2 regions of the Pseudarthrobacter sp. NPDC058196 genome follow, and region 1 is predicted to be linked to the other one. Evidence: riboswitches for the same ligand, from Rfam matches in the RefSeq annotation. Region 1 holds a riboswitch; the other holds the start of a gene.

Evidence for each region. Region 1 has a riboswitch for S-adenosylmethionine ahead of ACFVVC_RS14595 (cobalamin-independent methionine synthase II family protein). Riboswitches for the same ligand answer to the same signal wherever they lie in the genome.
Region 2: linked by a shared signal. The riboswitch ahead of ACFVVC_RS13390 (homoserine O-acetyltransferase) and the one ahead of ACFVVC_RS14595 (cobalamin-independent methionine synthase II family protein) in region 1 are both predicted to bind S-adenosylmethionine.

The regions. Positions count from the first base shown of each region.
Region 1 is NZ_JBHVVN010000009.1:152,234-158,110, forward strand. It holds gene ACFVVC_RS14570 (HAD-IIA family hydrolase) at 1-207, opposite strand, end outside; gene ACFVVC_RS14575 (TrmH family RNA methyltransferase) at 266-922, shown strand; gene fbaA (class II fructose-bisphosphate aldolase) at 1,045-2,064, shown strand; gene ACFVVC_RS14585 (DUF3151 domain-containing protein) at 2,065-2,484, shown strand; gene ACFVVC_RS14590 (uracil-DNA glycosylase) at 2,568-3,200, opposite strand; partial or broken gene ACFVVC_RS14595 (cobalamin-independent methionine synthase II family protein) at 3,412-4,620, opposite strand; SAM riboswitch class I at 4,634-4,738, opposite strand; gene ACFVVC_RS14600 (adenylosuccinate synthase) at 5,009-5,877, shown strand, end outside.
Region 2 is NZ_JBHVVN010000008.1:164,642-170,518, reverse strand. It holds gene ACFVVC_RS13395 (bifunctional o-acetylhomoserine/o-acetylserine sulfhydrylase) at 1-670, shown strand, start outside; SAM riboswitch class IV at 770-885, shown strand; gene ACFVVC_RS13390 (homoserine O-acetyltransferase) at 898-2,013, shown strand; gene ACFVVC_RS13385 (alcohol dehydrogenase catalytic domain-containing protein) at 2,126-3,262, shown strand; gene ACFVVC_RS13380 (hypothetical protein) at 3,283-3,831, opposite strand; gene ACFVVC_RS13375 (SGNH/GDSL hydrolase family protein) at 3,881-4,750, opposite strand; gene ACFVVC_RS13370 (alpha/beta hydrolase) at 4,828-5,478, shown strand; gene ACFVVC_RS13365 (RNA-binding S4 domain-containing protein) at 5,510-5,743, opposite strand; gene ACFVVC_RS13360 (DMT family transporter) at 5,776-5,877, shown strand, end outside.

The sequences.
Region 1 (5,877 bases):
GGTAAAGATCGAGTTGTTGGTCAGCACCAGGAACCGCTTGGACGTATCCACCCAGCGTTGGATCAGCTCCGCAGCGCCCGGAATAGGCTGGTTCTCGTGGACCAGGACGCCGTCCATGTCCGTCAGCCAGCATTCAATCTCCTGGCCGTTGCGGTAAACCGCGGGGTTTCCTGCTGCCTGGACTTCTTCTGCCACGTCTACCTCCACCGGTGATGAATGCTCCAGTGGTCCAGTCTAGTGTTGAAGGGTGAACCAAACGCCCGGGATGACAGACGAACCCAACCACGCGCCCGGGGATGCCGAACCCGCCAAGGCGGAGGTCGGCGTCGGGCCCTGGGAGGGCGAATTGCCCGAAGGCGACCACTGGGACCCTGACCTCCTGGCGGACGGGGACCGGCGCAACGTGCTGGACAAGTACCGCTACTGGAAACACGAGGCGATCGTGGCGGAGCTGGACTCCCGGCGGCACAACTTCCATGTGGCCATCGAGAACTGGCAGCACGACCTCAATATCGGCACGGTGGTGCGCACCGCCAACGCCTTCCTCGCCAAGGAGGTCCACATTATTGGCCGACGGCGGTGGAACCGGCGCGGTGCCATGGTCACCGACCGCTACCAGCACGTCCGCCACCACCCCACCGTGGAGGATTTCGTCCAGTGGGCGCACGGGGAGGGTCTCGCCATTATCGGGATCGACATCTTCCCGGACTCCGTCCCCCTGGAGACCTACGAACTGCCCCGGGACTGCGTGCTGGTCTTCGGCCAGGAGGGCCCGGGCCTGACTCCGGAGGTCCACGAGGCCGCTGTCGCCACCCTGTCCATCGAGCAGTTTGGCTCCACCCGGTCCATCAACGCCGCCTCCGCAGCCGCCATCGCCATGCACGCCTGGGTCCGCCGGCACGTCTTCGGCCAGCACGTCTGAGTATTACCGACCGGTGACCCGAAACACCCTGCCAGCCCGGGAATGGCTAGGATGGTGCCTAGCCGTAAGCGGTCTACTTGAGGGTCATCCACCCACAGACGAAACTCAGCAGAGGAGCCAGCATGCCCATTGCAACCCCAGAGATCTACGCCGAGATGATCGACCGCGCGAAGGCGGGCGGATTCGCCTTCCCCGCCGTCAACGTCACGTCCTCGCAGACGCTGAACGCGGCACTGCGCGGCTTCGCGGAGGCGGAGTCAGACGGCATCGTGCAGGTCTCCACCGGTGGCGCCGCCTACTGGTCCGGCGCCTCCACCAAGGACATGGTTGCCGGCTCCTTGGGTTTCGCAGCCTTCGCCCGCGAAGTTGCCAAGAACTACGGCGTCAACATCGCCCTGCACACGGACCACTGCCCCAAGGACAAGCTGGACGGCTTCGTCCTGCCGCTGCTTGAGGCTTCCGAAGCTGAGGTCAAGGCCGGCCGCAACCCGCTGTTCAACTCCCACATGTGGGACGGCTCCGCGGAAACCCTGCAGGAGAACCTGCGCATCGCCCGCGACCTGCTCCAGCGCACGGCTGCCGCCAAGATGGTCCTCGAGGTGGAGATCGGCACGGTCGGCGGTGAGGAAGACGGCGTCGAGAACGCCATCAACGACAAGCTCTACACCACGGTCGAGGACGCCCTGGCCACCATCGACGCCCTGGGCGCCGGCGAAAACGGCCGCTACATCACCGCACTGACCTTCGGCAACGTCCACGGCGTGTACAAGCCCGGCGGCGTCAAGCTGCGCCCGGAGATCCTCAAGGACATCCAGGCCCAGGTGGGCGCGAAAATCGGCAAGGACAACCCGTTCGACCTCGTGTTCCACGGCGGCTCCGGATCCTCGGACCAGGAAATCGCCGACGCCGTCTCCTACGGCGTGATCAAGATGAACATCGACACCGACACCCAGTACGCCTACACCCGTCCGGTGGCCGACCACATGTTCAAGAACTACGACGGCGTCCTGAAGGTCGACGGCGAAGTAGGCAACAAGAAGACCTACGACCCCCGCGTCTGGGGCGCCTCCGCCGAAGCCGGCCTGGCGGCCCGCGTGGTGGAAGCCACCAAGCAGCTCGGTTCGGCCGGAAAGACGTTCTAAATGTCGGATGAGTTCCGCAGGAACCTGATGGGGCCTGAGCCCACGCTCCTGCCTGCCGAAACCGAGGTCAACGCGCAGCTGGAGGCCGGCCACGAGGCCTTGGACCTGGTGGAAAAGCACCCGACGTCCTCGCTGTTGTGGGCGATCCTGGCTGAGGAAGCGTGGACCGAGGGCCGCACCATCGACTCCTACGCGTACGCCCGGGTGGGCTACCACCGCGGACTGGACGCGCTGCGCCGCAACGGCTGGCGCGGCGTCGGGCCCATCCCGTGGGAGCACGAGCCAAACCGCGGGTTCCTGCGTGCGCTCTACTCGCTGGGCAGGGCTTCCTCGGCTATCGGGGAAGCTGACGAGCCGGAGCGGATCGAGAAGTTCCTGAACGACTCGGACCCCGCGGCGAAGGCAGCCATCGAGGGCTAGATTCGAATAATTACGACGACGGCAGGTCACCTTCCCAGGGAAGGTGACCTGCCGTCGTCGGTGGTTGAGCCTGTCGAAAAACCCTAGGCCTGCTGGGCGATGCCGGTGCGTGCCATGGCGTCGGCGTAGGCCGTGCGCATGTCCGCCAGGAACTCCTCCTGGCGGGCCGGGGAACCGGCGAAGGCGCGTCCGCTCAGGGAGCGGACCTTGTAGGTCTTGAGGCCTCGGCGCCACAGCAGCGGAACTTCGGTCTTCAGCAGCAGGTTGGCCAGGCGGTTGGCCTCGGTGCCGTGCGCCACGATCACGGAGGCGCGGGGGACGAGGGCCAGGAACTTCAGCAGCGGCTTCAAACCGGCCTGCACCTGGTCCGGGGTGAATTTTCCGTTGGCCTCGCCCGGGACGTGCCACGGGTGGACATTCCAGGGCATCACGAATTCCGGGCGCAGGGCCAGCTTCCACTGGATGCCCAGCATGCGGGTCGCGGCGTCCTGGTCACCGGCGGTGATGAAACCGGACTGGTCCATCTCGCCAATGTTGGAGTACAGGCTGATGATGCGGCATTCCTCAACATCGTGCATGGGGTCCACGTAGGGCACCACGGTTCCGGGCTTTGCTTCCTGCAGGGAATCACACAGCTCGTTGACAGCGGCAACGCTGGGTTCGTAGCGGCGGCTCATGAGCTGTTCGTGGAATGTTTCGGGGGCCAGTGCGGTCATGAAGGGCTGGTTCTCCTGCGGGGATTGATGTTGCGTCCACCGCTGAAAATGGGCGCACGGCGGCGCAGCTCTTCAACGGTGGTTAGTTGGGGTGGGCCGATTCCGGGTCGGCCTCTGCCAGTTTACCAAGCCCGGGGAAACGAAACGCCGGTCCAGCGCACCTCATTCGTGGCGCGTTGGACCGGCGGTCACTCCCGGAACGGGCGGATACCTACCAGAGGCGCTTGGTGGCGCGGCGGGCACCCTCGCCCAGCGCCTCAAGCTTGGCGAATGCGATCTGCGGATGCACCCGGCCGCCCAGGCCGCAGTCGGTCGAGGCGATCACGCTTTCCCGGCCCACCAGTTCAGCGAACCTGACAATGCGGTCAGCCACGAGGTCCGGGTGCTCCACCACGTTGGTGGCATGCGAGACTACGCCGGGGATGATCACTTTGCCCTCAGGAAGTGCGGTGTCCTCCCAGACCCGCCATTCGTGTTCGTGGCGGACGTTGGCCGCCTCGAAGGAGTAGGCGCCGGCGTTGACCTGCAGCACTGAGCCGATGATGTCCGCGAACGGGATATCCGTGGTGTGCGGACCGTGCCAGGAGCCCCAGCAGACGTGCAGCCGGATCTGTTCCTGCGGAAGGTCCCGCAGCGCCCAGTTGGTGGCCTCCACGCGCAGCTGGATGAACTTCAGGTAGTCCTCCAGGGACGGCTCCGGGTTGATCTGGTCCCAGCTCTCGGCCAGTCACGGATCGTCGAGCTGGACCGTCAGGCCGGCGTCGATGATGGCCTTGTATTCCTCGCGCATCGCATCTGCGCAGGCGTAGACGAGTTCCTCATCGTTCTTGTAATACTCGTTGGCTACGCGGGCGCAGGAACCGGGGGAGAGGGACGCCACGAACCCTCCGGTGAGGCCGGCCGCCGCGAGCCCGGTCTTCAGGTTCTTGATGTCCGAGGCCACCAGGTCATGGCCGGTATAGGTCAGGGGCCCGGCGATCTTGGGCTGGGACACGCTCTTCCGGTGCGCGAGTATCCCGGAGGAAGGGTCGTTGTACGCCTCGTTGAAGGCCTGCCGGTCCCGCCGGTCGGGGAAGGATGTCAGGACAACATTTCCGGGGGAGGAACGCCGTACTTCGGCTTCTGCCCACCGGTCCACGTTCGTCGGCTCCAGGCCGCCGAGCCGGGCAAAGGAGTAGTTCCACCAGGCCCCGTAATCAACGGAGTTGGACATCGTGTGCCCATACTCGCCGTCGTTGGGGATGTCGATTCCCAGGTCCTTCTGGCGCTGCACCACGTCCACAACGGAGTCTTCCAGGAGCTCCAGGAACGCGGGGGTGACCCCCTCGGATTCCTTTGCCGTATTGGCCGCGATGAGTTCAGGGGTGCGGGGCAAGGACCCGGCGTGGGTGGCACGAATGTGGTCGGTGTTGAGGGGCATGCTGGAATCTTCCTTTCCATCGGTCCTGGCAGTAGCACCATCGGCCGGCAGAATTCCTGCCGGACCGTGGTTGCTGCGGCGTCATTGAGCCAGGTCTCTCAGCCGCTCCGGATGGTCCACTCCCACCTAAATCCAGGAGCGTGGTCAGAGGCAAACGCGGTTCAGAATGTGTCTGACTGCAATTGCGGGGCCGCGGCGGGCCCATCGAGTGGACAAAGTGCCTGATCCGCTAAACTTGGGTGGTAAGAGCCCCGGAACTCTTCCATCGCTGCGCCGCCCTGCGGTCCGGCGAAGGCCGGTCTGTTCGGGGCATTCTCATGAACGGTGCTGCGCAGGTCCGCTCCCCGCGGCCGGCCCCGGGCAGCCCGAACGAATGGGGGAGGATCCCATGCCAGCAATTGTGATCGTAGGAGCCCAGTGGGGCGACGAAGGAAAAGGCAAGGCCACCGACCTTCTGGGCGGCCGTGTTGACTACGTCGTCAAGCCCAACGGCGGCAACAACGCCGGGCACACCGTCGTCGTAGGCGGTGAAAAGTACGAACTCAAACTGCTGCCCGCAGGCATTCTCAGCCCCAACGCGGTCCCTATCATCGGCAATGGCTGCGTGGTGAACCTCGAAGCCCTTTTCCAGGAGATCGACGGACTCCAGGCCCGCGGCGCCGATACCTCGCGGCTCCGGGTATCTGCCAACGCCCACCTGGTGGCCCCCTACCACCAGGTGCTGGACAAGGTGACCGAGCGCTTCCTCGGCAGCCGCGCCATCGGAACCACCGGCCGCGGCATTGGCCCCGCCTACATGGACAAGGTGGCCAGGCTGGGCATCCGTGTGCAGGACGTCTTCGATGAGTCCATCCTCCGCCAGAAAGTGGAAGGCTCGCTGCGCCAGAAGAACGAACTCCTGGTCAAGGTTTACAACCGCCGCGGCGTGGTGGTGGACGAGATCGTTGAGTACTTCCTGTCCTTTGCCGACCGCCTCCGCCCGCTGGTCATCGACAGCACCCTGGTCCTGAACACTGCCCTGGATGAGGGCAAGGTAGTCCTGATGGAAGGCGGCCAGGCAACGTTCCTGGACGTTGATCACGGAACCTACCCGTTCGTGACGTCCTCCAACCCCACGGCCGGTGGCGCGTCGGTGGGCTCCGGCATCGGTCCCACCCGGATTTCCCGCTCGATCGGCATCATCAAGGCCTACACCACCCGTGTGGGGGCCGGCCCGTTCCCCACCGAGCTCTTCGACGAGATGGGCATGTACCTGCA
Region 2 (5,877 bases), on a different contig from region 1:
CGGCGTCATCGTCGACTCCGGCAAGTTCGATTTCGGCAAGGACCCTGACCGTTTCCCCGGCTTCAACACCCCGGATCCCACGTACAACGGGCTGGTCTACGCCCGGGACCTTGGCGAGGGCGGCGCACTGGGCGCCAACCTTTCCTACATCCTCAAAGCCCGTGTCCAGTTGCTGCGCGACCTCGGCTCGGCGGTCTCGCCCTTCAACGCCTTCCTGATTTCCCAGGGCCTGGAAACGCTGAGCCTGCGGGTGGAACGGCACGTTTCCAACGCCACGGAGGTGGCGCGCTGGCTGGAGAGAAGGGACGACGTCGAATCGGTCGCCTACGCGGGGCTGCCGTCCAGCCCCTGGTACGAACGCGGCCGCAAGTACGGCCCCAAGGGGACCGGCGCCGTCGTCGCCTTCAACCTTGCAGGCGGCGCGGAGGCGGGCAAACGCTTTGTCGACGCCCTGGAGCTGCACTCGCACGTAGCCAACATCGGTGACGTCCGCTCGCTTGTCATCCACCCGGCGTCGACCACCCACAGCCAGCTCTCGCCCGAGCAGCAGGTGGTGGCCGGGGTCAATCCGGGGCTGGTCCGGTTGTCTGTCGGCCTGGAGCACATCGACGACATCCTGGCCGACCTTGAGGCCGGTTTCCGCGCGGCCAAGGGAGGCGCCGACACCTGATCGACAGCACGCTGCGGCACCGCCGGCCGGCAGCGCCGGGAAGTCACAACCAGTCACACTCTTGGCCTGGACCGGGGGGTGTTTCGTACACTCGAACCAGGTCATGAGTGCCAGTGACAGCCCCGGCTTGCTGGCCGGCAACCCTCCTTCCGCGGTGGGGTGCCCCGGGTGAAGACCTGGCCTGCCGGTCAAATGACGGCAGGCAAGCGCGTAGAAGAGGTCTTGCCATGACGGTTACCGTCGCCCGTACCACCATTCCCGAACACGGAGTTGTCCGCTACGCCTCCATTGGGGGACTCGAGCTGGAGGGCGGCGGCTACCTTCCGGATGTCACCCTGGCGTACGAGACCTGGGGCACGCTGAACGCAGATGGCAGCAACGCCATCCTGATCGAGCACGCCCTGACCGGCAGCACCCACGTGACCCGGGGCGATACTGACGAAGAGGGCTGGTGGGAACAGCTGGCCGGTCCAGGCGCTCCCGTCGATACGGACCGTTTCTTTGTCGTGTCCATCAACATCGTGGGTGGGTGCTACGGATCCACTGGCCCGTCCTCGCCTTCCCCGGACGGAGCACCCTGGGGGTCACGGTTCCCGCTGGTAACGCTGCGGGACAGCACTGTTGCGGAGGCCCGGCTGGCGGACCAGCTGGGCATCGGGAGCTGGTACGCAGTCCTTGGCGGTTCCATGGGCGGTGCCCGCGCCCTGGAGTGGGCCGTGACCTACCCCGGCCGGGTGCAGCGCTGCGCCGTCATCTCCGTCGGCGCTGCCAGCACGGCTGAACAAATCGCCTTCGCCCAGGCCCAGACGCTGGCCATCCGCCAGGATCCGAACTTCAACGGCGGCGACTACTACGGTGGCCCGTGCCCGGAAGACGGGCTGGCCCTGGCCCGGCGGATCGCCCACATCACGTACCGGTCCGCCGCGGAACTGGAAGGGCGCTTCGGCCGGGAGCCCCAGGCCCCCGAGTCGCCCCTGCACGGCGGATTGCTGGCAAACCGCGGACGCTACCAGGTGGAAAGCTACCTGGACCACCAGGGCAGGAAGCTTGTCCGCCGGTTCGACGCCAACAGCTACATCGCCCTCACCGAGGCACTGATGAGCCACGATATCTGCCGGGGCCGCGGGCCGCTGGTCGAAACCCTGGCATCCTCCACGGCCCGGTTCTTTGTTGCCGCCGTCGATTCCGACCGGCTCTACTTCCCGTCCCAGTCCCGAGAATTGGCCCAGGCCCTGCCCGGTGAGGTTGGCGTGCATATGATCAATGCACCGATAGGCCATGACGGCTTCCTGACCGAGATCGGACAGCTGGGGCACCAGCTCCGGACCTCCTTCCTGGTGTAGCAGCGCTCGCCGGATCCCGGCAGCGGGCGACCGACGTCCACCACGGGGCTGCCGCCGCGCTGCGGTGCCGCAGTGCAGCCGGCCCCGAGAAGAAGTACGGCATGATCGTGTCATGAAAGCCGCCGTCCTTTATTCGACCGTTCCCGCCGCCGGACAGGCGCCGGGAAAGCCCACCTACGCTGACGCCAAGCCGTTGGTGGTGCAGGAGCTGGACCAACCGCGGCCCCGCGCCGGCGAGCTTGGCGTTGCCATCACGTATTCGAGCCTGTGCCATTCGGACCTGTCCGTGGTGGACGGCTCCCGGGCCCGGCCGCTTCCGATGGCATTGGGCCACGAGGCGGTGGGGCGGGTGGTGTCTGTGGGCGACGCCGTAGCCGACGTATCCGTAGGAGACCACGTGGTGCTGGTCTTCGTGCCCAGTTGCGGCCACTGCCGGGCGTGCCGCGCCGGAAGGCCCGCGCTCTGCCACCGCGCAGCAGAGGTCAACGGCTCCGGCGACCTGCTTCACGGGCCTGCCTTGCTGCGCACGCCGGCGGGGGAGCGCATCAACCACCATTTGGGCGTCTCGGCGTTTGCGGATTACGCCGTGGTGGCGCGGGAATCGGTGGTGGTAATTGACGACGACGTCCCGGACACCGTCGCGGCGATGTTTGGTTGCGCCGTGCTCACCGGAATGGGGGCCGTCCTCAACACGGCAGGTGTCAGTCCGGGACAGTCCGTGGCAGTCTTCGGCCTCGGCGCAGTGGGCTTGTCGGCCGTCATGGCGGCCCGCCTCGCCGGGGCAGCCGGCGTGATTGCCATCGATCCGAATCCTGGCAAGCACCACTTGGCCTTGGACGCCGGTGCCACGGCGGCCGGCACACCGGAGGACGCGGCGGCGCTGATTGAAGAGGCAGCCGGCGACGGGGTGGACGTTGCCGTCGAAGCGGTCGGCTCGGCGGGCGTGATCGCCACTTGCCTTGACCTGGTGACGCGGGGCGGCGCGGTTGTCTCGGTGGGACTGCCCCATCCCTCTGCTGAACTGACGGTTCCCGCACTGCAGTTCGCGGGTGCCGGCAAACGACTCCTGGGCTCCTACATGGGTGACGCAGTTCCCGGCCGCGACATCCCGGCGTACCTTGGCTACTGGCGGGAAGGCAGGCTTCCGGTGGAACTGCTGCACACCGATACCCGGCCGCTGGCCGAAATCAACGAAGGCCTGGACGCGCTGGCATCCGGGCGGGTGGTCAGGCGGCTCTTCCGGGCTTGAGGCGTGGAGGCGCCAGGCCGTCAGCCGTTCATGATGTCGCCGCGGCGCTTCATGTAGTCCTCCATGGACATTTCGCCGTTGCTGTACTGCTGGTCCAGTTCTGCGAGCTTCCGGGCACGGAACCCCTGGGGCGCTCCCGGCAGGGGAGCGGCCGGGCCTGACGGCGGGTGGCCGGTACCTGGCTGCTGGCCGGGGAACTGCTGGCCCATACCCTGCTGCTGGCCCGGGAACTGCTGGAAGGGCGGTTCCTGGGGAGCGCCGTACCGGGGGTCCGGCATGGGCGGTGGCCCGTACTGGTACGGCTGGGGCTGGGAACCATCGGCCGGCCGGGGCTGGCGGAAGCCGCCGGAGAAGTAGTCCTGCTGGGTGTAGCCGTCGCGGGGCTGGTTGCTCTGCGGCCCCGCCGACCCGGGGAACCCGCCCGGCCCGTACTGTCCCGGAAACTGGCCCGGGTACTGGCCGGGCAAACGCTGGTCCCGGTCCCGCCGTGCCATGGACCGCCGGTACATCCGCATGGCCGTGGGGACAACGAAGGACAGGATGATGATCCAGACAAACAAGCTGCTCACGGTGCCGCGCCTCTCAAAGGTTGTCCTTCCAGCGTAACCCCGGGCGGCGCTACCGGCGGCTGGGTTCCGAGGTTCCCAGCGGACCCTCACCGGATCCCAGCGGCACGCCCGGGCCGAAGACGGGACCCGGCGTCGGCCGTTTTGCCGTGATGCCGTCACCGGAGGACTGGTGCCGCAGCCGGCGCAGCACCCACGGCACGAAGTATTCGCGGGCCCACACCAGGTCCCCGGTCCTTGCCTCGCGCCAGGTCCGGGGCGGCAGCGCCTTGGGCTGGAGCGGTTCCAGGGAGTGCTCCACGTTGAGCGAGTCCAGCACCATGGCCGCGATGGTGTGGTGCCCCAGCGGGGAGAAGTGCAGCCTGTCCTGGTCCCACATCTGCGGATCGCTCAGCTGCCGGAGGGACCACATGTCGGCGATGACGGCGTCATGGCGCGCCGCGACAGTCCGCAGGTTCTCGTTGTAGATGGCCACCTTGCTCCGGATCCTGCCCAGGACCGAGGAGCCGGTGTCCGGACCGTTGAACAGGACCACGGTGGCGCCGCCCATGGACAGGATCTGGACCACGGAATCGAGCTTTTCGGCGAGCACGTCGGGGTCGCCGCCCGGGCGGATGAGGTCGTTGCCGCCGGCGGACAGGGTGACCAGGTCCGGCTTCAGTTCCAAGGCCGGAGCCAGTTGCTGGTCCACGATCTGCTGCAGGAGCCGGCCGCGGACGGCGAGGTTGGCGTAGGCGAAGTCCGGCTTGGTGCGGCCCAGTTCTTCGGCCACCCTGTCGGCCCAGCCGCGGTGGCCTCCGGGGCTTGCGGGCTCGGGGTCGCCGATGCCCTCGGTAAAGGAATCGCCCATCGCCACGTACCGGCTCCAGGGGTGGGAACCGGGGTGCACGGAGGGGGTCTGGATGGCACTTGCGTCAGTCACTGTCCTATCCTGCCTTCCGCTTCACTGGCTACGCCAACGTAGGTTGTTACTTTCGGGTAACTGTAAGAATGGAAACCATGACTGACGCCGAAGTATTTCCCGCTCCCGTTGTCCTGTGGTCCCACCCCGAAGACCAGCGTGCCGGCAAGCCGCTCTTGGTGCTGCTGCACGGCTACGGTGCCAACGAACAGGACCTGTTCAGCCTCGCCGGGATGCTTCCAGGGGACTTCGTGGTGGCATCCGTCCGTGCGCCGATCGCCATGGGCCCCGGCTTCACCTGGTTCCCGCTGACAGCGTCCATCGACTATTCCCTGGACCGGGTCAAAGCGGCTTCGGCCTACGTCCTGGAATGGATCGACACCATCAGGGCAGGCCACCCCTCCGTCTCGCTGCTGGGCTTCTCCATGGGCATGGCGATGGCCACCACCCTCCTGCGGCAGCGTCCCACGGACTTCGCTGCCGTCGTCGGACTCTCAGGCTTCGTGGTGGACGCCGCCGGCGACCCCACGTTCAAGGACGCCGAACTGGACGGAACCGTCCCCATGTTCTGGGGCCGGGACCAGCAGGACCCGGTGATCACCCAGGACAAGATCGAGTTCACCATGGGCTGGGTGCGCAAGCACGTCAAGCTCACCAAGGTGCTCTACGCGGGCATGTGGCACGGCATCAACGAGCAGGAGATCGGCCATGTGGGGGAGTTCCTCACCCACGAGGTGCTCACCAAGTAGGCGTACGACGGCGGCGCTCCGGCCTTGGAGGTCAGCCCGCCTCCGGCGCGACCACCTTCACGGTGTGCCCGTTGACGGTGACAGTGTCCCCGTTGTGCAGCTGGCGGCCGCGGCGGTCATCGATTTCGCCGTTGACCTTCACCAGCCCGTTCTTGATGAGCTCCGTTGCCTCCACGCCGTCCTCCACGAGGTTGGCAAGCTTCAACAGCTGGCCCAGCCGGATCATGCTGTCGCGGATGGGGACGTCGTCAATGGGGTTGCTCATACAGCAATAATGCCTGAACTAAGGTGGATCCAATGACCTCCCCTCCACGCCTGCCCGTCCTCGCAGGCCTGCCCCTGGCGGTGGGCGCCGGCCTGGCCATCCCCGTCCAGGGCCGCATCAACGGGGCGCTCGGC